2 linked regions of the Chroococcidiopsis sp. TS-821 genome follow. The protein of the gene in region 2 interacts with the protein of the main gene of each other region in a pairwise test. Links are inferred from orthologs where the notes say so. Each region holds a gene or a part of one and is shown on either strand. Other genes may lie near its edges.

The links.
Region 1: the proteins of B1A85_RS23180 (region 2) and acpP interact in binary tests that used the Escherichia coli proteins (3 or more experiments, as listed by UniProt). The link is inferred for Chroococcidiopsis sp. TS-821 from one-to-one orthologs.

The regions. Positions count from the first base shown.
Region 1 is NZ_MVDI01000003.1:59,308-72,646, reverse strand. The notes cover bases 8,879-11,661. They hold acpP (acyl carrier protein), read right to left. Parts: upstream 10,505-11,661; coding sequence 10,253-10,504; downstream 8,879-10,252. Other genes in these bases: B1A85_RS10705 (CoB--CoM heterodisulfide reductase iron-sulfur subunit B family protein), read left to right, coding at 10,733-11,635; fabF (beta-ketoacyl-ACP synthase II), read right to left, coding at 8,879-10,117. Outside these bases: B1A85_RS10750 (TonB-dependent hemoglobin/transferrin/lactoferrin family receptor), read right to left, coding at 1-580; B1A85_RS10745 (PepSY domain-containing protein), read left to right, coding at 907-2,025; B1A85_RS10740 (biopolymer transporter ExbD), read right to left, coding at 2,157-2,558; B1A85_RS10735 (MotA/TolQ/ExbB proton channel family protein), read right to left, coding at 2,542-3,195; B1A85_RS10730 (energy transducer TonB), read left to right, coding at 3,644-5,077; B1A85_RS10725 (class I SAM-dependent methyltransferase), read right to left, coding at 5,064-5,753; tkt (transketolase), read right to left, coding at 6,367-8,397; more of fabF, read right to left, coding at 8,864-8,878; B1A85_RS10700 (Hsp20/alpha crystallin family protein), read right to left, coding at 11,783-12,301; lpxD (UDP-3-O-(3-hydroxymyristoyl)glucosamine N-acyltransferase), read right to left, coding at 12,491-13,339. UniProt on the Escherichia coli protein: Carrier of the growing fatty acid chain in fatty acid biosynthesis.
Region 2 is NZ_MVDI01000018.1:5,280-14,607, forward strand. What follows is about bases 1,256-4,183. They hold B1A85_RS23180 (thioesterase family protein), read left to right. Parts: upstream 1,256-2,476; coding sequence 2,477-2,890; downstream 2,891-4,183. Other genes in these bases: gcvP (aminomethyl-transferring glycine dehydrogenase), read left to right, coding at 1,256-2,411; B1A85_RS23185 (kelch repeat-containing protein), read right to left, coding at 2,897-3,922; B1A85_RS23190 (hypothetical protein), read right to left, coding at 4,017-4,183. In the rest of the region: more of gcvP, read left to right, coding at 1-1,255; more of B1A85_RS23190, read right to left, coding at 4,184-4,766; B1A85_RS23195 (ankyrin repeat domain-containing protein), read right to left, coding at 5,043-6,344; B1A85_RS23200 (DUF4079 domain-containing protein), read left to right, coding at 6,535-6,999; B1A85_RS23205 (DUF1997 domain-containing protein), read right to left, coding at 7,202-7,867; B1A85_RS23210 (SDR family oxidoreductase), read left to right, coding at 8,043-8,702; B1A85_RS23215 (glycoside hydrolase family protein), read left to right, coding at 8,812-9,328.

The sequences.
Region 1 (13,339 bases), on a different replicon or contig from region 2:
CTACTGTCCTAAAACTTACAACACCACCTATCGCGTCACTACCATACAACGCCGAGGCAGGACCTTTAATAATTTCTACTGTTTGTAATGTTGATAAATCGAAGTAATCTCTTCCGAGTTCAAAGACACCAAACTCAAATCTTCCTGGCTGGCGAATTCCGTCAACTTGAATTAAAATTCGATTGCCGTCAATTCCCCGAATATTGAAATCTTGCAAACCATAGCGTAAGTTATTGCGTACCGATACTCCTGGTTCATAACGCACGAGATCGTCCCAATCTTGAACAAGATTTCGTTGAATATCTGATGATTCAATAACAGTAATAGACGCGGGTGAATCTTGCACAGCGCGTGGCGTTCGAGTTCCAGTAACAGTAATTTGGATATCTGCAGTGTCTTCAGCGTCTTCTTGTGTCGCAAAGTCTTCAGGACAATCTGCACTGTCTGCGTCTGGATCGCATTCTGGTTCTTCTAGTTCTTCTAGTATTAACCCTTGGGCAGAAGTTTCATGCGTCTCAAGCTCATCGATTCGCGGTAAGTCTTGTTGCATCGATTGTGCAACAGCAGTTGATACTGACATGAAAATCACTGCGACTAAATTCAGTACAAGTAATACACCTTTCAATTGTCACCTTGCCTAGTTGCGGAAAATTGTCTTACACCGAAACCTTGAAATTATTGATATCAATTACAAGTTGGGTTGATGCTTAGGGTTTGCGGATTGCATCCCATTACCATCCCATGACACAGATCCGTGGTAGAAGTTCTAAATAAATTGAAATTAATTTTCAATAGTGATATTTTTACACATGTGAAAATGCTTCTCAAGAGGCTAGAACTAAAATTTTAGGAATTTTTGTCAATCAAGCAAAATGTCAAATCACATTAAACCTTCTTTGCAGAACAATGATGACCAAAAAACTCCACAACTTTGCCTTTCAACTGCATCGCTATATAGGTTTACTCATAGGATTAATCACTGCAATTGTTGGTTTTGCAGGTAGTTGCTTAGTCTTTCGGCAAGAAATTGACCACTTTCTAGTTTGCAGTCGGTTTGGACGCGTAGTACCGCAACAGTCAATATCAATTGAGGCAATAGTGGATGCTGTTAGAACAGCTTATCGCAATCTGACGCTTGACTCAGTGAGTATACCTCTAGCAACAGACGTACCATATAGCGTATGGCTAAAATCAGTCGACGATCAATGGACAGAAGTCTTTGTCAACCCCTATACAGCAGACATTTTAGGTACGCGCCCATGGGAAAACTCCTTGTACGGTATCGTGTATCGCATACATTATCAACTCTTAGCAGGCAGAATAGGATTCATTATTGTTGGAATTGCTGCCTTTTTATTATTTATTGCGTGTATCACAGGTATTGTCCTTTGGCCTGGATGGAGAAAACTAATTAATGGCTTCAAAATTAAATGGACAGCTCGTCTTCAGCGCGTCAGCTTTGATATCCATAAAGTAGTAGGAATTATCACCGCTTTATTCCTAGCAATGATTGCTTTTACAGGCTTTTGTTGGAATTTTGCTGAGTTTACTAAACCAATCATTTATGCGATCGCTCAGACTCCCCAGCTTGCTGAACCTACCTCTACACGACCTACTACAACGCATCAATCGTTTGTTACTCTCAATGAGATTCTTTTGAAAGCAGATGCTGCGTTACCTGGGGCTGTGACAACTAATATTAGTCTACCAAGTACACCCGAAGGAACTTTTAAAATTAGCAAAAAGTTTCCCCAAGAAAAAGGTAACTCTGGTCGCAGTGAGGTGTACATAGACCAATACACTGGCGAAATACTGCAAATCCGCGATTCGCGATCGCTACCTTTCGCTGACGCGATCTTACATGCTTTTACGCTGATTCATTATGGTACTTTCGGCGGCTTACCCACCCGTCTATTTTATTTGTTTGTCGGACTGTCGCCGACTATTTTAATGGTCACTGGTTTTGTTATGTGGTGGCATAAAAATAAAAAGAAGTTGCCGCCAAAACGCAATTACCAATCGTAACTGAGTCATTGACGGACAACTCGAGATCAATGCACCTAACTAAATATCAACCCACTATCTATTTAGTTATCACTTGACAATACCTTAACTGTAATGAGATATATTGTCAATAAAAATGAGAAAAATGATTGCTAAGGTCTTTGTGCGGCGATCGCAAGTCTTGCTCCAGGAACTCGACGAATTTGATCCATCACTGCAATCACTTGACCGTGATTGACTTGTTCGTCAGCATTGAGCACGACAACGGCTTCTTGATTTGGTGCAATTAAACTAGAAACTCGACTTTCTAATGTCGCTAAATCAACAGGTTGGCGATTCAGTGCAAGTTGACCGCGATTATCTAACGTCACAGTAATCGTCGATGACCGTTGAACTTGCGTCGTGGTAGCTTTAGGCAAATTGACTGGCAAGCTTTGCGATCGCGTAAGAAACAGCGTAGACATGATAAAAAATGTCAAAATCGCAAAAATCACATCAATCATCGGTACGATATTGATCGCTGCAGTATTTTCTGGCTCATCTGGTAGGCGCATACGTTCTCTCCTGCTGCTCGTAACGACGGCGATATAATAATTCCATTTGCCCGCCATATTCTTGAATTAATGCGGCTTGCCGTTGATAAAGTCCGCGAAAAGTGTTCGCAAAAAACAGCGTGAAGATTGCAACAACGAGTCCCGAAGCTGTTGAGACTAGGGCCTCACTGATCCCTGATGTCACGCCAACTGTTTGTGTCCCGCCAAGATCGCCTAAATTGAGTGAAGCAAACGAGTTGATTAAACCCAACACAGTACCCAATAGACCCAAGAGCGGCGAGAGACTAATAATTGTGTCAAATATTGTGTTAAACCGCTTAAGTTGCGGTATCTCTGCTTGTGCTTCGCTTTCTAAAGCCAAACGAAATTCTTCAGGATTCGGTTGTTCAAGTTCGAGTGCCGCTAAAAAAATTCGCGCCATGGGTAAATCTGCATTCTGCTTTAGTTTGTCGATCGCACCCACAACGTTATCTTTCCGGTAGAGATTCAATACATCTCGCACCACCCGACCTTGACGGCGATTTATTCTTGCCCAAAACGCAATCCGCTCGATAATTAGCGCGATCGCTATGATTGAAAACGCCAACAGCGGCCACATCACAATGCCGCCTGCCACAAATAAATTACTTATTCCCATGTATTGTCTCTAGATTCACGAATCAAGTCAGCCTCAGTCTTGTCACTTCTCATCAAAACTGATACAACTTCTCAATAGTAGATTAAATCAAGTGAAAAATAATTTTAACTTTATTACATAATTGTCACAAAGTTATGGAAACGCTTGATGACTTGATATTGCTTTAAAGTCGCTACAGAGTGCAGGGTAAAACGCACCCTTTTTCGTCCTTCTGTATGACTACGACCTTTCGTTCGTATTCAAAGATATCGATTGTTTTATCGTTTTACAATTATTTAACTCAACAAACATATGGAATTTATAAGTGTTGTTGAACTTGTGAAGATACATTCATTAAATAATTATCTACGTGACACAGTTAAACCAAAATTATTACCAACATACGCTTGACAGAAGTAATTGAAAAATAATAGGCTAAGAGTTTAGTGAGAAAGAGTAGCAATAAAATATGAGCCTTTCCAACATTGCGATCGCGCAGCGAGAGAAGGAAGTAAAGTCACTGAGATCCTTTTTGATGTACAGCTTGGTCGGCTCACTAGCGTTGCATGTTGGAGTTTTGAGCTTGACGATTGACAATATTTGGAATCGGACAGCCGAGCTAGAAGAAGAACCCATAGAGGTAGTGCTTGTCGATCCGCCAACGCCATCTCCAGAACCCCAACAAGAGCCGCAGCCACAACCAGTTATCAGAAATGTCACGCCGCCTCCCCCTGTAACTCCACCGCAGCCTGCACCACCACAAGCAGCAACCGTTGCTTTGCCACCACCCCAACCCGTACAACAGCAGCCAACGCAGCCAAAGCCGGTAGAAAGTGCTAGACCAGAGCCAGCCCCGCAACCGGCGCCATCACCCCCAGTAGCCGCAGCCCCGCAACCAGTAGCACCACCATCACCGACCGCACCTACCACACCTGCGGTTCAACCAGTGCCTCAGCCTGCGCAACCCAACGAGCAGCTGACTGCCGAATTGCGATCGATACGCGATACGCGACAAGCAATAACGACAGTACCGAGTCCGCAACCCGCACCGGCAAATACTGCCCGACCGAGTGTTCCGAGCACTCCTACTCAAGCACCACCAGCAAGTAATGCAACTGTAGCAGCGGGTCCAAGTCCAAGACCAGCAGCACCCGCACCAAGTGCGCCTAGTAGCAATACCGATTCGGGTTCAGGACGTTTAGCGTGTCGCGATTGTAGTAAACCGCGGTATCCCGAACGTGCAAGACGTCAAGGTATTGAAGGACGAACTGAAGTCAAAGTCGATGTAGATGCGAAAGGTAATGTCACAAACGTGCAAGTCGCGCGTTCGAGTGGTAATAGAGAACTTGATGAAGCCGCAGTTCGCGCCGCTCGCAATTGGAAATTTAGTTCAACGCCCGAAGGTAGACAAGGAGTTTCGGCAAAAGTTGATTTTACTTTAGAAGGGTCGCAGCGATCGCGCCAACTCGAACAAGAGCGCAGACAACGCGAAGCCGCGCGAAGAAAACGCCCAGCACAACAAGCAAATACACCGCAAACACCGCCAAGACAGAATACCGGATCGGCAAGCGCACCAGCTAAAACACCGCAGCGCGCTCCTCAACAAGCCGCAACCCAACCACAGCGACGTGTAGAAACAGCACCACCGCGTCGTGCAAGCGATCCCGCACCGCAACAAAGAAGGCAACGCGTAGAAGCTGCTTCACCAACGCCTCGACAGCCAGCTAGACCTGCACAACAAGCTGCACCGCCAAGTCAGTCTAATCTGCGACAATCGCTGCGACGTCAGCAACAACAATCGCAGCCACAACAAGCAGCACCTGCGAACCAAGGGCAAAGTAGCTTGCGCGATACGTTGCGTCGTAGTAGAGACCAATCATCCACGCCACCTAGTGGTGAGTAATTACCGCATACGTTCCCTGGGGCATTTGTTGCATTTCTACCTTTACTCCTGCCTCGCGTCTCCATTTTTCTAGTGTTTCCATCTCACCAGGGCGATCGGCATCGTCAAGCAAAATCGTGTTTGTGGGGGAAAAATACTGCCTCATGACGGGTAGAAGTCCATAACGACCTCCAGGAGTTTTACCTGGAGGTCCATCACAAATAATTAACTCAAATTGCTGAGGTAAAATACTTAAAGGCGGTTTGTACCAAGCAAAATTGCCATAGTCTTGTAGTGGCGCTAAACAAACATTAACTGCGGGTATACCGTGTTTTTGCAATACACTGAGAACATGCAATCGCCACTGCGGCATATGTTCAAATGAGAAGACTGCAACTCCACGCCGACCAGCAAGCAATCCTAAAATAATCGTTGTCAATCCACTACCACACTCTAAAATTGGCTCCGACGCTTGAATTGCTCTTTTTGCGACTGCCTCAAGATAATCTAAGTTAGCCGCAAAACTATAATTTCCCCAGCCAAGTTGCAAGTCTGCTAACATTTTGCGTGTTGGAATTTGTCCTAGTGGCATCGATGCAATTTTTCTGATTGTGCGATGCAATAAATATTGCAACCAAATTTCTCTAATTTTCTGTTTATATGGAGGTGGTGATAAACGAATAAATAGCTGAATCATGGACAATTTCCTTTTCAAAATCTACCAGTATATCTATAGTTAATCTCAATAGCTAAAGTATTACTTTTGTCACTTTCCTTGTTATCTTAAAAGCCTCTAATCTCTATGTGAAAAGGATTTGATCGAGTAGTATTTAATTTGCTCTAGAATAATAAGTAAGAGTATTTTCAAGAAATTAAAATATTTACTTTAGATGAATTAATTTTTTATAGAAGCCAGAACAATTGGCAATGAAGATATCATCTCAATTAAATATTTGTAAGTAGTATCAAATACACTTCTCTGATTAAAACTGCATGCAAATGAGACTTTACTAAATAATTATTTAGGCATAATTAGTGCTTAGTATGAATGCAGCTAAAAGCAGAGAATTTAATCCATCGCCTGCAATATTTTGTATGCGAGATTGGCACAAAGCCGATTTTGCCGCTATTGTGTAAATCAATATTTTCTCGTATCTTCTGCCTCAGAATCGGGCAACACCAAGCGGCATGAAATTCCCAGATTTAGGGAGTTGTTTACGCCGTAAACACAAGTAAAAAAATAGGGATCCTTCTAGAGAATCCCCAATTAGCTTGGTAATTTTAACGTTTTGAGCAAAATCTGCCGCTCATTAGCCTAAGACGGCTTTTGCTTTTGCGACGACGTTATCAACAGTAAAGCCAAACTTCTCCATACAAACCGCACCAGGAGCCGAAGAACCATACTGATCGATACCGATCGCAATACCTTCATCACCTACGTAACGACACCAGCCAAATGTCGAGCCAGCTTCAACGGATACGCGCTTTTTCACTGCCTTAGGCAGTACCGATTCGCGATACTCTGCGTCTTGTTCTTCAAAGACTTCCCAGCAAGGCATCGAAACAACTCTCACTTTCTTGCCTTCAGAGCGTAACTGTTCAGCCGCTTTGACACACAGTTGAGTTTCGCTACCTGTACCAATCAAAATCAAGTCAGGGGTGCCATCGCTATCCGATAAGATATACGCACCCTTAGTCACGCCTTCAATCGAAGTACCTTCTAGGTTGGGTACAGCTTGGCGCGTCAGCGCTAGAATAGAAGGCCGTGTTTTGTTGCCATAACGCTTACCCCGCGCAGCTTCGATCGCGACTTTGTAAGCGCCAGAAGTTTCATTACCATCCGCAGGGCGGATTACGTACAAATCAGGAATTGCCCGCAACGAAGCGAGGTGTTCAATCGGTTGGTGTGTTGGACCATCTTCACCCAGTGCAATCGAGTCGTGCGTCATAACATAAATTACGCCAGCTTCCGACAACGCCGAAAGACGAATTGCCGCACGCATATAATCGGTAAATACGAGGAACGTCGCACCATAAGGAATCAGTCCCGAACCATCGAGCGCCAGACCATTACAAATTGCGCCCATGCCATGTTCGCGTACGCCAAAACGGATGTAGCGATTTTCGTACTGACCTTTTTGGAAGTCACCAGAAGTCTTGAGCAACGTGTTGTTCGAAGGAGCCAAGTCAGCCGAACCACCGATAAGTTCAGGAAGCACTTCTGCGATCGCATTTAAGCAATTACCTGAGTGCACGCGGGTGGCAACTCCTTTGTCTTCGGGAGTGTAGGTAGGTAGCACCGAATCCCAACCTTCAGGTAGTTCCGCTGCGTGCATCCGCTCTAACAGACGTGCTTCTTCAGGATATTGCTCTTTGTAGCGCGCAAATAATTCATTCCACTCTTGCTCTAATTTTGCACCGCGGTCGATCGCTTGACGCCAATGCTTCAGTGCATCTTCGGGAACTTCAAACGGTCCATACTCCCAACCGAGGTGTTCGCGCGTTGCTTTGACTTCATCCGCCCCTAACGCTTCACCGTGCGCGTGGCGAGTATTAGCTTTGTTCGGCGATCCGTAGCCGATTGTGGTTCTTACTTTAATTAAAGAAGGTTTGTCAGTGACAGATTTAGCAACTTCTATTGCTTTATGGATGGCATCTAAATCGGTATTGCCGTCTTCGACTACTTGGACGTGCCAGCCGTAAGCCTCAAAGCGCTTACCAACATCTTCGGTAAACGCAAGATCGGTCGAGCCGTCGATGGAAATGTGGTTATCGTCGTATAAAGCAATCAGCTTACCAAGCCCCAAGTGTCCAGCTAACGAACAAGCTTCGCTTGAGACGCCTTCCATATTGCATCCATCACCTAAAATCACGTAGGTGTAGTGGTCAACAATCGGAAAATCAGGTTTATTAAACTTAGCAGCTAGGTGAGCCTCAGCCATAGCAATGCCAACGCCATTGGCAATACCTTGACCCAAAGGACCCGTTGTAATTTCTACCCCAGGATTCATAAAGTTTTCTGGGTGTCCAGGAGTTTTTGACTCCCACTGGCGGAACTGCTTGAGGTCTTCGAGCGTCAAGTCCTCGTAACCTGTCAGGTACAGCAAGGCATACAATAGCATACTGCCGTGTCCTGCGGATAACAAAAAGCGATCGCGGTTGAACCAAGCAGGATTTTTGGGGTTGAATCGCATAAATCGATCCCATAAGACAAAAGCCATTGGAGCTGCGCCCATTGGCAGCCCTGGGTGACCAGACTTTGCCTTTTCTACAGCATCGATTGCGAGAAAACGGATTGAATTAATACAAAGTTCTTCGAGGGATTGGGTTGCAACAGCCATAGTCTCTTATTGTTAACGACGGGTTAGCACGCTCATGGAGTGGGCTGAAATTGTAATCCTCAGAGATTGCCCTAAGCACTTATTAACGATCATCCCATTCTTCTGGATTGACAGGCAAGCATCCTTGCTTAAACAATGCGTAATAAGTTTCTCTCCTTGAGGTTTTGTTTGCTACAAAAGCACTGATTTGACGTACTACAAGTTCGCGATTCAATTCAATCGCACCTAACTCAGGGATCTTGGATTCATCTTAAAAACTGAGTTGAGCGCCGGTCGCCGCATTGCTTGGTATCAATTAGGGAAATATATCGCAGGATTACTGACGTCAAAAACATCGCATTTAACATAGTTCAGAGGGTAAGTACAAAGGCGATCGCGCTATGAGATACTTCCAGACACCTGCGATTTTATCTTTTCCCTACTAAGCGTGCGAAACCGCGAGGCACAAAACTCAAGTTTCCTTACCCTAGCCTGTAAACTTCTGAAATACCAAAGTTACATTGTGCCCGCCAAAACCAAACGAATTTGATAAAGCAACATCGACTCGTTGAGCGCGAGCAACGTTAGGTACGTAATCCAAGTCACATTCTGGATCGGGATTTTCTAAATTAATAGTCGGTGGAATTTGGTCATGCACGATCGCCAATACAGTTGCCACCGCTTCGATACCTCCCGAACCGCCTAATAAATGTCCAGTCATCGACTTTGTTGAGCTAATTGCGACTTTGTATGCATGGTCGCCCAATGCTTTTTTCATCGCGGCAGTTTCTGTAGTGTCATTCATCGCGGTACTCGTACCGTGCGCGTTGATGTAGTCGACCTGCGTTGGATTCAACAATGCATCTTTCAACGCAAGTTGAATCGCTCGTGTCGCACCTTCACCACCTGGTACAGGTGATGTCATATGATACGCATCACACGTCATGCCGTAGCCGATAATTTCCGCATAAATCCGCGCGCCGCGGCTGCGGGCGTGTTCGAGTTCTTCTAATAGTAGAATTCCCGCACCTTCTCCCATGACAAATCCGTCGCGATCGCGATCGAAAGGACGACTCGCGCGCGCAGGATCGTCATTGCGCATTGATAGCGTTCGGGCTGCAGCGAAGCCTGCAACGGATAACGGCGTCACTGCTGCTTCGGCACCCCCACAGATCATCGCTTGCGCATAACCGCGCTGAATCATCCGAAATGCATCGCCCACAGCGTTAGAACCCGCAGCACACGCGGTGACAGGACACGTATTTGGACCTTTAGCACCGATATGAATTGCAGTTAATCCTGCTGCCATGTTCGCGATCATCATCGGCACCATAAATGGGCTACAGCGATCCGGACCGCGATTGAGATATACCGTTTGTTGGTCTTCTAAGACCTTAATGCCACCGATGCCAGTTCCAATAATAACGCCCACTTGTTCTGCGTTCAGTTCATTAATGACAAACTGTGCGTCTGCAAGCGCTTGTAAACTGGCTGACACTGCCAATTGAGCAAACCGGTCCATACGCTTGGCATCTTTGCTGTCAAGGTAATCGTGGGGATTGAATCCTTTGACTTCACCGGCAATGCGGCATTTGTGGTGGGAGGCATCGAACAAGGTAATCGGACCTATGCCACTACGTCCATTGAGCAACCCGTCCCAGTACTCAGCTGGAGTATTGCCAATTGGCGTAATCGCGCCGATTCCTGTGACGACAACACGTTTTTTTTCCTTATCTGTCATACTTCAGTTGAGCCAGCTTTCTGACTGAATAACGCAGAACAAATGAATTGCTAGTTTTGAGAATTGGCGCGTACTACGATTTCCTCTCGAAAAGGGCGGTTGCGTACTTCGCGCCATTAAATATGTGGTTCACGCCTAAGCCGATGCCGTCACTTTATTGCTGATGTAATCTACCGCTTGTTGCACCGTTGTAATTTGTTCCGCTGCCTCATCGGGGATTTCGATATCGAATTCTTCCTCCAAAGCCATCACGAGTTCAACAGTATCCAGCGAGTCAGCCCCTAGATCGTTCGCAAAGTTTGCGGGTGGTGTTACCTTATCGGCTTCAACACTGAGTTGCTCGGTCACAATTTTCTTGACTTTTTCAAAAATTTCCGCTTCGCTCATAAGTATAAAGTCCTCAAGCAGTTGCAAAAACAATCCCCCGATCGGGTCGATATGCTTAAAATCATATTTATCTTATCGAAAAGCGCGATCGCTTCAACATATCATAGGGTCTGTTTTCCTACTGTCACGTCAAGACGAATCGCGAACTAACGACAGAAAGCTCAGGGGTTAGGATAGAAAAGCGATGGTTTTTGTCCTAATTTTTAGGTTCTGTTTTCCTGATTTTTTATGTCTTTCCATCTCAAGTATGCCTACTTCCCTGGCTGTGTGGCGCAAGGTGCTTGCCGAGAACTTTATCAATCTACACAAGCTTTAACTCAAGCTCTAGGCATTGAACTGATCGAACTTAAGAAAGCTGCGTGTTGTGGTTCTGGCACATTTAAAGAAGATTCACCACTACTAGAAGATACTGTTAATGCTCGTAACATCGCGCTTGCTGAAGAATTAAATCTACCCTTACTAACACATTGCAGCACCTGTCAAGGTGTAATTGGTCGTGTTGACGAACGTTTAAAAGAGTTTCGGCAAACTCAACCTGCTTACCTAGAACAAGTTAACGATTTATTGACGCAACAAGGTTGTTTACCTTATCAGGGTAGCACTACTGTTAAACACCTGCTGTATGCACTTGTTTCCGATTATGGTTTAGATGAAATTGAAAAGCGCGTGTCGCGACGCTTAAGTAATATTAAGTGCGCGGCGTTTTATGGTTGCTATTTACTCCGTGCCCAAAAATCAATGCCTTACGACGATCCTTACAATCCCCAAGCAATGGAAAATATCTTTCGGGCGATCGGCGCAATACCAATCTACTATCGCGGACGAACTCAGTGCTGTGGTTGGCCGCTTTCTAGCTATGCCACGACGCAAGCTTTTAAAATGGCAGGAATGCATCTTCAAGAAGCCTTGGCTGCTGGTGCAGATTGTATGGTAACGCCGTGTCCTTTATGTCATCTCAACCTTGACTCGCGTCAACCCGAAGTCGAAAGAGTCGTTGGCAAAAAACTAGGTTTACCTGTATTGCACTTACCGCAGTTAATTGCTTTAGCATTGGGGATTCAGCCTAAAGAATTAGGTTTAGAACGACATATTGTTTCTACTCGTCCTTTATTAGAAAAATTAGGTTTTTAGTTTTCGAATACATTCATATTTTAGTAGCGAAAATAAACAAAAAATACTGAGTAGATGACACGTTATCTAGTAACTACTCAGCAATTTCCTTAAATTAAAATACTAACAATAACTTAGCTTGATTGTTGGTACGCTTACTGAATTAGGTTAGCTTTTATTTTGAGTTTCTGATTCACTTGTTACATCTACTGTTGTATGGATTGAATCAGAACCAGCGATCGCTGCTTTATCTCCTGTTAAGTTAACATGTACAACACGATTGATGGCTTCAGCAACCTTAGGTAGCGTCAAAGTTAGAATTCCATCTTTGTAGCTGGCTTCTACGCGTTCATTTTCAACAGCTACTGGTAATGAAATTGTTCTTTGAAACTTACCATAACGGAATTCAGACTGCCAAAATCCACGATCTTCTACTTCCTGGTCTCGACGAGTTTCACCCGTAATTGTGACCGTATCGCGGGCTACTTGTACGTCAAGATCTTTAGGATCTACCCCAGGCAGTTCAGCACGTAAGATAATATGTGCTTCGCGATCTTGCATCTCAATTGCAGGCATCCAACTGCCTTTTAATTCTCGATTGAATCCTGCAAGTTCGTCAAACATCCGATCCATTTGACGCCGCAAAGCATTGATTTCTTGAAATGGTTGCCAATGTACTAATGCCATAGTTAAGTCACCTCCACACTCAGCACAAACCGCTGAATTAATTTGTCACTCAACAATGAACTTTTAATACAAAAGTAGGAAATTGGTGCGTTTGATACTGTTTTTTTTGCACCTTTACCTCTATACTAACTAAATAAACAATGAATGAGTGCGGATAACCCTACTTAACTTGTCGGACTAAGGGTACATTTATTCTTTGCGACTCCAACTGCGTTGCAGCTGCTTGAGCGTTTGATAAATTTCTGGTAAGCGCGTGTAAATAGCAGACGCTTTGAGAAAATCTTTATGTGCCACAGCAGGAGTTCCTGAAACAATCATTCCTGGTGGAACATCGCTATGAATTCCTGCTTTAGCAGAAGCAACCGCCCCATCGCCAATTTTTACTTGATTGGCAATTCCAACTTGACCTGCAAGAATAACTTGATTGCCAATTCTCACACCACCAGCTAGACCAACGTGTGCAGCAAAGGCACAGTTTGCACCGACTTGGCAACCATGACCAATTTGGACTAAATTATCAATTTTTGTATTTTTACCAATCCGCGTTTCTCCCACTGCGGGGCGATCGATCGTGGTATTGCAACCGACTTCTACACCATCTTCTAATACGGTGTAGCCCGATTGTTCCATCTTTACCCAACCTGTTGGTGAAGGCACAAAGCCAAAACCTTCTCCGCCAATGACTGCACCGCTATGAATGACACAGTCAGCACCAATTTGGCTGCGTTCGTGAATGGTACAATTAGCATGAAGAATCGCGCGATCGCCAATTTGAACTTCTGGGTAAATGACAACATTAGGATGAATGCAGACTCGATCGCCAATCCTAACACCTGCTTGAATGACAACGTGCGCGCCAATATAAACGTCTTTGCCAAGTTTGACAGAAGGGTGAATTACTGCAGTTGGATGAATTTCGGGTGCAGGATGAAACGGTTGATAGTATAGTGCGATCGCGCTGGCAAATAACAATCGAGGTTGAGAAGTTGCAATCCAAGCAATTCCTCGCGATTGTGCTTGTGTTTGTAGAGCTTCATC
Region 2 (9,328 bases):
CGATGGCAATGAGTTATGGGTTGTGTAAGCACAAAGCAAACACCTTCTTTGTTTCGCAAGATTGCCATCCGCAAACGATCGCTGTTGTGCAAACTCGCGCAGTACCGCTAGGAATTAAAGTTATAGTCGGTAATCATCAAACGTTTACCTTTGATGAATCAGTTTTTGGAGCGTTGTTACAGTATCCGGCAAGTGACGGCACAATTTATGATTATCGTAACTTTGTCGAACAAGCTCATAAAGTAGGAGCTTTAGTTACAGTTGCTGCCGATCCTTTAAGTTTGTGTTTGCTAACGCCGCCTGGAGAATTTGGGGCTGATATTGCCGTTGGAAGTACGCAACGTTTTGGCGTTCCCCTAGGCTACGGCGGTCCGCATGCAGCTTACTTTGCAACAAAGGAACAATACAAGCGACAAGTTCCAGGACGCATCGTTGGTGTCTCAAAAGACGTTCGTGGTAAGCCAGCGCTACGTTTAGCACTGCAAACGCGAGAACAACATATCCGGCGGGAAAAAGCAACTAGTAACATTTGTACCGCTCAAGTGTTATTAGCTGTAATGGCATCAATGTATGCGGTTTATCACGGACCGCAAGGCTTGAAAAAGATTGCGCAACGCGTTCATCAGCTAACTGTTCTTTTAGCCGAAGGGTTGAAGCGTTTAGGCTATACTGTTGCTTCAGAACACTACTTTGATACGCTGCGGCTCGACCTTGAACCAGAACAGGTAAATGAAATCATTGAAGCAGCTTTAGCACAGCAAATCAATCTGCGGACAATTAACGAAAGGGCGATCGCCATTAGTTTGGATGAAACAACAACCGAAGCTGATTTGTACGATTTGTGGCAAATTTTTGCAGGAAGTGAAGTATCGTTTGCGCTAGAAGAGTTAGCAACTCCCGAATCGGCACTTGCAAAAATCCAACCTTTTGTTCGCACTAGTAGTTACCTAACGCATCCTGTCTTTAACAGCTATCATGCTGAGACTGAAATGCTGCGGTATATCTACCGATTGCAAGCTAAAGATCTGTCGCTGACAACATCAATGATTCCGCTAGGTTCGTGCACGATGAAGTTGAATGCGACAACTGAAATGTTGCCGATCTCGTGGCAGGAGTTCGCCAAAATTCATCCGTTTGCGCCGCTATCCCAAACAAGAGGATATCAAATTTTGTTTGCGCAACTCGAACAAGCTTTAGCCGAAATTACGGGTTTTGCAGGAATTTCCCTGCAACCAAACGCAGGTGCGCAAGGCGAGTACGCAGGCTTACTTGTGATTCGCCAATATCACGAAAGTCGCGGCGAAGCACATCGTCAGGTTTGTCTGATTCCAGAATCAGCGCACGGAACTAACCCCGCAAGCGCTGTCATGGCGGGAATGAAAGTTGTGGCGATCGCCTGCGACAAACAGGGCAATATCGACTTAAACGACCTCCAAGCAAAAGCTGAAAAACACAGTCACGAACTTGCGGCTTTAATGGTGACGTATCCTTCAACGCATGGTGTCTTTGAAGAACAAATCAAAGATATTTGCGCGATTGTTCGCGCCCACGGCGGACAAGTTTACATGGATGGGGCGAATATGAACGCCCAAGTCGGAATTTGTCGTCCTGGCGATTACGGTGCGGATGTGTGTCACTTAAACTTACATAAAACTTTCTGTATTCCGCATGGTGGTGGTGGTCCAGGGATGGGACCGATCGGCGTGGCGAAGCATCTCGTGCCGTTTTTACCAGGTCACCCAGTCGTACAAATTGGTGGCGAACAAAGCATTGGCGCGATCGCCGCAGCCCCGTGGGGAAGTGCGAGTATTTTACCGATATCTTGGATGTATATTACGCTCATGGGTGCAGCAGGATTAACGCAAGCAACCAAAGTAGCGATTCTAAATGCGAATTACATTGCCCATCGTTTAGAACCTTACTACCCAGTGTTATATAGAGGTAAATCAGGATTAGTCGCGCATGAGTGTATTTTAGATTTGCGCTCGCTCAAAAAATCTGCCGGAATTGAAGTAGACGACATTGCTAAGCGGTTAATGGATTACGGATTCCACGCGCCTACGGTTTCTTGGCCTGTTGCTGGCACAATGATGGTAGAACCTACCGAAAGCGAATCGAAAGCCGAGTTGGATCGTTTCTGCGAAGCGATGATCCAAATTCGCCAAGAAATTGCGGAAATTGAAGCAGGTAAAGTCGATATGCACGATAATGTTTTGAAGAATGCTCCGCATACTGCCGATGCTTTGATTTCTTCCGATTGGCAACATCCATATACGCGCGAACAAGCCGCGTATCCGACATCATGGACTCGCGAATACAAATTCTGGACTCCTGTGGGACGCATTGATAATGCTTATGGCGATCGCAATTTTGTGTGCTCGTGTTTACCAATGGAAGCGTATAGTGCGTGATTAGTGGTTAGAAGACTAAATTTAACAACGTTAATCTTCAACCTTACCACTCCTCGCTCCTCATTATGCAACCATTTACAACACAATTACGGGTACGCCATTATGAAATGGATGCCTTAGGTCACGTCAACAACTCAGTTTATCAACATTACCTCGAACAAGCGGCGATCGAACACTTAGAACATCTAGGCTTTTCTTTAGATGTCTATCGCCAACTCGGAGGTGTATTTGTCATGCGCCGGATTGAAATTGACTATCTGCGTCCAGCGATCGCAGGCGACACGCTAGAAGTTCGTACTTGGGTGCAAGAAATGCGCGGTACGCGGTCCATTCGGCGTTATGAAATCCGCAAACATGGCAACGATCGCTTGCTAGTAACGGCTGAAGCCTTGTGGGTATGGGTAGACGCAGTGACAATGCGCCCTAAACCCATTCCTGATGTATTACTAGATGCTTTTGTGCAAATGCAGCATTCCTAAGGAATTCTAGCTGACCAATTGAAATCGACCTCGGTAAACTGTTCTGTTAAAAGTAGGAGCGCCAGAAGAATAATAGATACTACCGTTGATAAAACCACCAACCCCAGAGTGGCGTTTAGTCGGTAGTGGCGTTATTTCGCGCCACGAGTTTGTTTTAGGATTGTAGACTGTTACATTGTTAACTGCTTGGTTGTGCTTTAATTCGCCACCCACTAAATAAATTTCTCCATTGATAACAAAAGTCGCAGACCCAATATGACTGCGTGGCTGCGGTAAGTTAGCGGCTCTAGTCCATTGCTTGGTTGCAGGATTCCAAACGTGGACTGTATTTTGTGCTGTTAAGTAATCATCATAACTATGCTGCCCGCCGATCGCATAAATTTTACCGTTAACAATTGCATCTCCTAAGTGCGATCGTGGATTAGGTAATGGAGCCGCAGGTTGCCAGCCAGCAGCTATATTATTAAGCTTTAGTATCCAATGTTCGCCACGATCAATTCTGTTGAGATTTGCGCCTCCAAAGAAATGCAATTCTCCTTTCAAATTGCTAAAGCCCCCACTACCTCTAGCCTGTGGTAAGGGAGGCAAATTTGACCACGTATTAGTGGGAATGTTGTAGCGCAGAACTCTTCTTGTCGCAAATATTTGTCCGCCTCCAGGTGTACCAACATACCCTCCCGCTAAATAAATATTCTGGTTGTCTGCGGCAACTCCTGCATGTGTAATACTAATTGGTATATCCGCAAGACGTTTCCAGGTATTCGTTGCTGGATCGTATACATCAGCACGGTTTGTAGGTTTCCATGTAGAAGTATACCCCCCTAATTGATATAATTTGCCACCGACGACCGCACTCATTGCTTCTGCCGTTCCCACTGGCGATGGTGCAACCGTAGTCCATCTGATTTCAGTTGCCGCTAAAGACTTAACTGTATTAAGTAATACAAAAATAACAGCGATAGACGCTATAATAATCCCCTGCTTTCTGAAATAGCGCATTGTTGTTTGAGTACTCTTGGCTGGAAAAGACATCAACAGAACTTTTACAATAATAAGCTATTGTTGATACCTACCCTACTCAAAAGAAGGCTAAATTCTCTAAGAAGAACTTAGACAAGAGCGCTATTTATTCAATATTAAATATCCGAAAAATCCGGTGGTGAGCAGTTTTTGCAATTTCCTCGTATTCATTACGTTCTTCTGGACTAAACCTAGCAACGACCTGAGTTCCATAGTCCTCAAACTTTAACTCAAGGTCTCCGTTCTTAAAAAAGAACATTTCACCACTATGAGTGCGCAGTATAGCTTTAACCTTACCGCGCTCGAACCAGATGTTTAGACCATCTCCAAATTCTGTCAAGAACTCTGCAGCTTTAACAGGTTGACCATCAGCGAAACAAATGCTGTAAGTTATATCTCCTTCAACTTTACTATTTTCTGTACAACCTGCAGTTAGTTCGTTTAATAATTTCATTCGTATATCAAATAAATTTTGAGGATTTGTCGTATCAATAGCTGTCATTGAAGTGTCATCATCACTGATAAGACAGTCGTCAGGAATACCGTCTGCATCACGGTCAATGCGATAGTCATTGTCGCGTCCATCATTATCGCAATCGATAGCATGACCAATTGTTTCTGCTTTCGCACTATTTGGTGATGTCGTCTGTTTCGTGAAGTTTGTCGACGTTCTTGAGGATGAGTTTGCAGCATTTTTAACAGCAACCGCTTGAGAAACAGTGGCTGTTGCAGGTAGTGCAGAATTCAGCTGTGACGTTTGAGCTTTTTGACACGCTACAAATAGCATTGCCGATACCATTAAAAATATAATTTTAAGCTGTATGTTTAGCATGTGGTTAACTTTATAAACTGGCATCAATGTTAGTTTGCTTGCTAAAAACCTAGCCTGCGAAACCAACGCCGCGACTGAGATATACAAGCAATCTTAGTCATTTTAATGCAGCTTAAATTTGACTTATAAGGTGGAAACTACTGGACAATTGCTATATTTGACTAGCGAGTTAGGTTTTAGCCAGTAAAGTTTTAGAAACCAAGAATAATAGTGTTAATATTGGTGCAAACTGTGCGTTAATTGCCCTTCCTTTACAGAAGGACTTATCAGTAAATTCACAGAGTAGGAATCGCACTCATCTTATTCTTCAGCACCTGCTAATTTCAACGCTCGCACAACATTCTGATACCCGTTGAATTCTGCAAGCATTAAAGCGGTGTAACCTGCGGTATTTTTTAATGTAACATCTGCGCCTGCTTGAAGTAGTCTTTCTACAACACTGGTAAAACCTCGGTGTGCTGCCCACATCAAAGCGGTGGCGCGATATGTATCTTGCAAATTAACCTTCGCTCCCGATTTGAGCAAGCACTCGATAACCTCAAGGCGGTTGCGATCAGCGGCTTTCATCAACGCAGTTTTGCCATCATCGGCGGGTAAATTAGGATCGGCGCCATAGTCAAGTAGTAGCTGTACTGTATCGACATGTCCTTGTGTTGCAGCGAGTGTCAGCGGCGTTTCACCTAAGTTTTTAGCATTCGATAGATCTTTGTTAGCGTTACGTGCTTGTTCTAGCAACGCAGTAACAATAGCGCTATGTCCGTGCAATGCTGCAACCATTAAAGGTGTATCGCCTAAAGAATTTTTAGCTTCGACATCAGCACCACGACTCAGCAAGAGTCGGACGACTTCAAGATGTCCTTCAACAACAGCTAGATGGAGTGGCGTTTCTCCGTCTCGATCTTTGGCATTAATTTCAGCTCCAGCATCGAGCAATGCGGTTGCGATCGCTGTATGTCCTGCTGCTGCTGCTGCTGCTAACGGACTATCACCCTCGATATTCTTTAAATTTGCATTTGCCCCTGAATTTAGTAGTGCTTTTACTACCTCTGTTGCACCAATATCGACAGCTTGCATAAGTATTGTTTCGCCTTGCTGATCTTGGAGATTCACATCAAGTGTTCCAGACGCTAGTAGCGCTTGAACGACATCAACGTGCTGCTGCTGCACAGCAAGTTTGAGCGCAGTATCATCATCGCGATCGCAAATATCTGCTTTGGCACCTGCATGCAGTAACACGCGCACGATATTCGCATGACCTTTGAGCGCAGCGATCATCAGGGCAGTGCTACCATCTTCATTAACTGCATTCACATCTGCACCGTAGGCTAGTAGGGTTTCTACTGTGTCAAGATGATTAGCCGCTGCTGCTAACATTAGTGGCGTCAAATTGTAAAGCTTTCTCTGGCGATTCACGTCAGCCCCGTTTGAAATTAGCAGTCGGGTGATTTCGGTATATCCGCGCTGGGCTGCGAACATTAAAGCAGTGGTGCCATCCGCATCGCTAGCATTCACACTGGCACCTGCAATCAGCAGTGTGTGAATTTGCCGAATGTCACCACATTTAACCGCCCTGAGTAATGAGATGTCTTTCGTCGCAGTCATGTTGAGCGTCATCTCATCAAAAGCATTGCTAGTGTATCGCTAAATCTGGCTTTTGAACAGATGAGTGGTAAAACCCACCACTTACCTATGACCAGTTCCCACTACACCATTGGGATAAATTACTCATTGGTCAAATTTCTAAAACAACTTATGCTAAGTTTTATCAAGTTTATTAACAGAAGAGAACACTATGGAACTTTCACAAGAAGTAAAATTCTGGTTAAATTTCATCCACCCTATTTTGATGTGGGGCTTACTCGCGGCTTCATTTTACGCGCTGTATTTAGGGATACAAGTTAGACGCACCCGTTATGCCGAAGGTGATGTGAAAAAAGAGTTGATTAAAGGTAGATACAACGTTAAACATTATCAAATTGGCTCAGTCATCTTAGCGCTGATGGTGTTGGGGACACTCGTGGCAATGGGAGTTACCTATATCAACAATCAAAAGCTCTTTCTTGGACCGCACCTATTAGTCGGATTAGGCATGACAGGAATCATTGCTGTTTCCGCGAGTCTCTCACCATTTATGCAAAAAGGTCAGAACTGGGCGCGTTACACTCACATTGTATTGAATTCTGTTCTACTCGCTTTATTCACTTGGCAAGCAGTCAGTGGCGTGCAAATCATCCAAAATATCCTGAGCAAGCGATAATTCTCATCTTTGGTTAAACAATTTGACTATCGGTACTGTTGCTAGTGATTAGTGGTTAGTTGCTAGCCACTAGTCACCTTTACTCACCGTTTTCACGAAGTGAAACGATTGAAGAGATGCTTAGGACATGATAGAAGCTGAGAACCATTGTCTAGGTAGCTTTTAAATCTGACCTCTGACCCTTGCTATTGATATTTCAACTTCAACTTGTCCGCTTTGACTTAGTTGGTATGGGTAAACCCAACGACTGATGAAAGTCTTCTTGAACTTTGTGCGTTAAACGGCGCGAAACTTGTTTGACAATACTATTGAGTAGGCGATCGCCTGTATTTTGCACAAGTGATTTTGGTAAACGTTGAATAAACTTGGGAAAGTGAACTGCAACTGCGAGATCTAACTTCCACTCTACGCGTGTCATTTTTCCCGCAACGACGTCGGGAGTAGCAGCTGTTTCGACAAGTTCCATAACTGCGTGGAAGTCTACATCATAGCCAGGAGCAATATAATTTGGTACTGGAATTGTCTTAATTCGATAAATTCCTTCATCTGGAGGCAAAAGCTCTAAGCCTACCTTGGGTTCTACTTCATAACCAAACGAGCCGAAGCGACCAATTGTCAATGCATAAGCGTTTTCCTTAACCAATTCGACTTTCATTGGCTGAGCGCAGCGACAAAACCAGCCTTGATGAGCATCAAGATAATTAGCAACGGTATCAGCAGGGGCATACATTTCCATGCAGTCCGTAAACTTTCCATGGAAGCGTGTTGGTGAATCAGTATGTGAATAGTCACTTTCTGCTAGCGCTGATGCCTCCCAATGCACTTGTCCTTTTCTAGTAGATTGATATTCACCATTGCTCGACAGCATAAACGCATCCTTTGTAATTTGACTGATGTTATTTGTATTTAGGATTCCCAAGTTAGTCTGAGAGTTTCTCTGCCATTGTGCAGCTTATATCAAGGTTTATCGAATCTACAATTGAGATTGAGAGTTAGTTAAACTCACTTGAGAATTTGTTCGTTTATTCAGCATAAGCTTTACAATGAAAGCATTTGTAGCAGGGGCAACAGGCGAGACAGGTCGCAGAATTGTCCAAGAATTAGTTAAAAGAAACATTCCTGTACGCGCTTTGGTTCGGAATATCGATTCAGCCAAAGCCATTTTGCCTGCTGAGGCTGAGTTGGTAGTCGGAGATGTTTTGCAGCCAGCTACTCTCCGTGCTGCAATCGGAGACAGCACTGTGTTACTTTGTGCAACTGGAGCTAAACCAAGTTTCGACCCCACAGGACCTTACAAAGTAGACTACGAAGGAACAAAAAATTTAGTTGATGTTGCTAAAGCTAAAGGCATAGAGCATTTTGTTTTTGTTTCTTCCTTGTGTACTTCTCAACTGTTTCATCCACTAAATTTGTTTTGGTTGATTTTAGTATGGAAAAAGCAGGCGGAGGAGTATCTACAAAAAAGTGGTCTTACCTATACTATCGTCCGACCAGGTGGTTTGAAAAACGAAGACAATTCCAATCCTATAGTTATGGCTGCTGCAGATACGCTATCTGATGGTAGTATTCCGCGTGCGAAAGTTGCGCAGGTATGTGTTGAGGCATTGTTCAATCCTGAAGCAAAAAATAAAATTGTGGAAATTGTCGCTAAGCCAGAAGCAACGCCAAAAAGTTTTCAAGAACTGTTTGCGAGTGTGGGCTGAAACGGCTGCGTGAAATTTGAGGAACATCAAGCTAGCAAGCATCCTCTGAATTTAATGTAAGGGCGGCTTTTTCTGCCCTACATTTTCTTTCTGTTGATTTTTTGTGCAAATGCGTAAGTCTTGGAAATTTCTGATTGCAAGCGGTAGTGTGGTTCTAGCACTAGGTTATTTAGTACATCATCGACAGCCAGAAATGCAGCGATCGCCTCATTTTGTTGATTCCAAGTTAGGTTATCTTCCACCATTAGTCATGGAAGGTGGCGATCCTTACATTCGTGCTTTGATGCGTACAATATCGGCAAGCGAATCGAACCACCCCCAGCCCTACACAATCCTTTATGGAGGGCAACACGTCAAAGACTTGAGCAGTCATCCAGAAAAATGTATCACAATTGTCGCAGGTCCAAATCGAGGCAATTGTTCCACCGCAGCAGGTCGATACCAAATGCTAAACACAACCTGGAAAGAAAAAGCGCAACGGTATCACCCCCATCCACCAGGCTTAATATTTTGGCGGTCATATAGCTTCGAGCCAGAATTTCAAGATGCTGTAGTTTATGCTTGGTTAAGCGATTCCCAAGCATGGGGAACTGATATTGCCGCATTACTACGTCAAGGGAATTTAG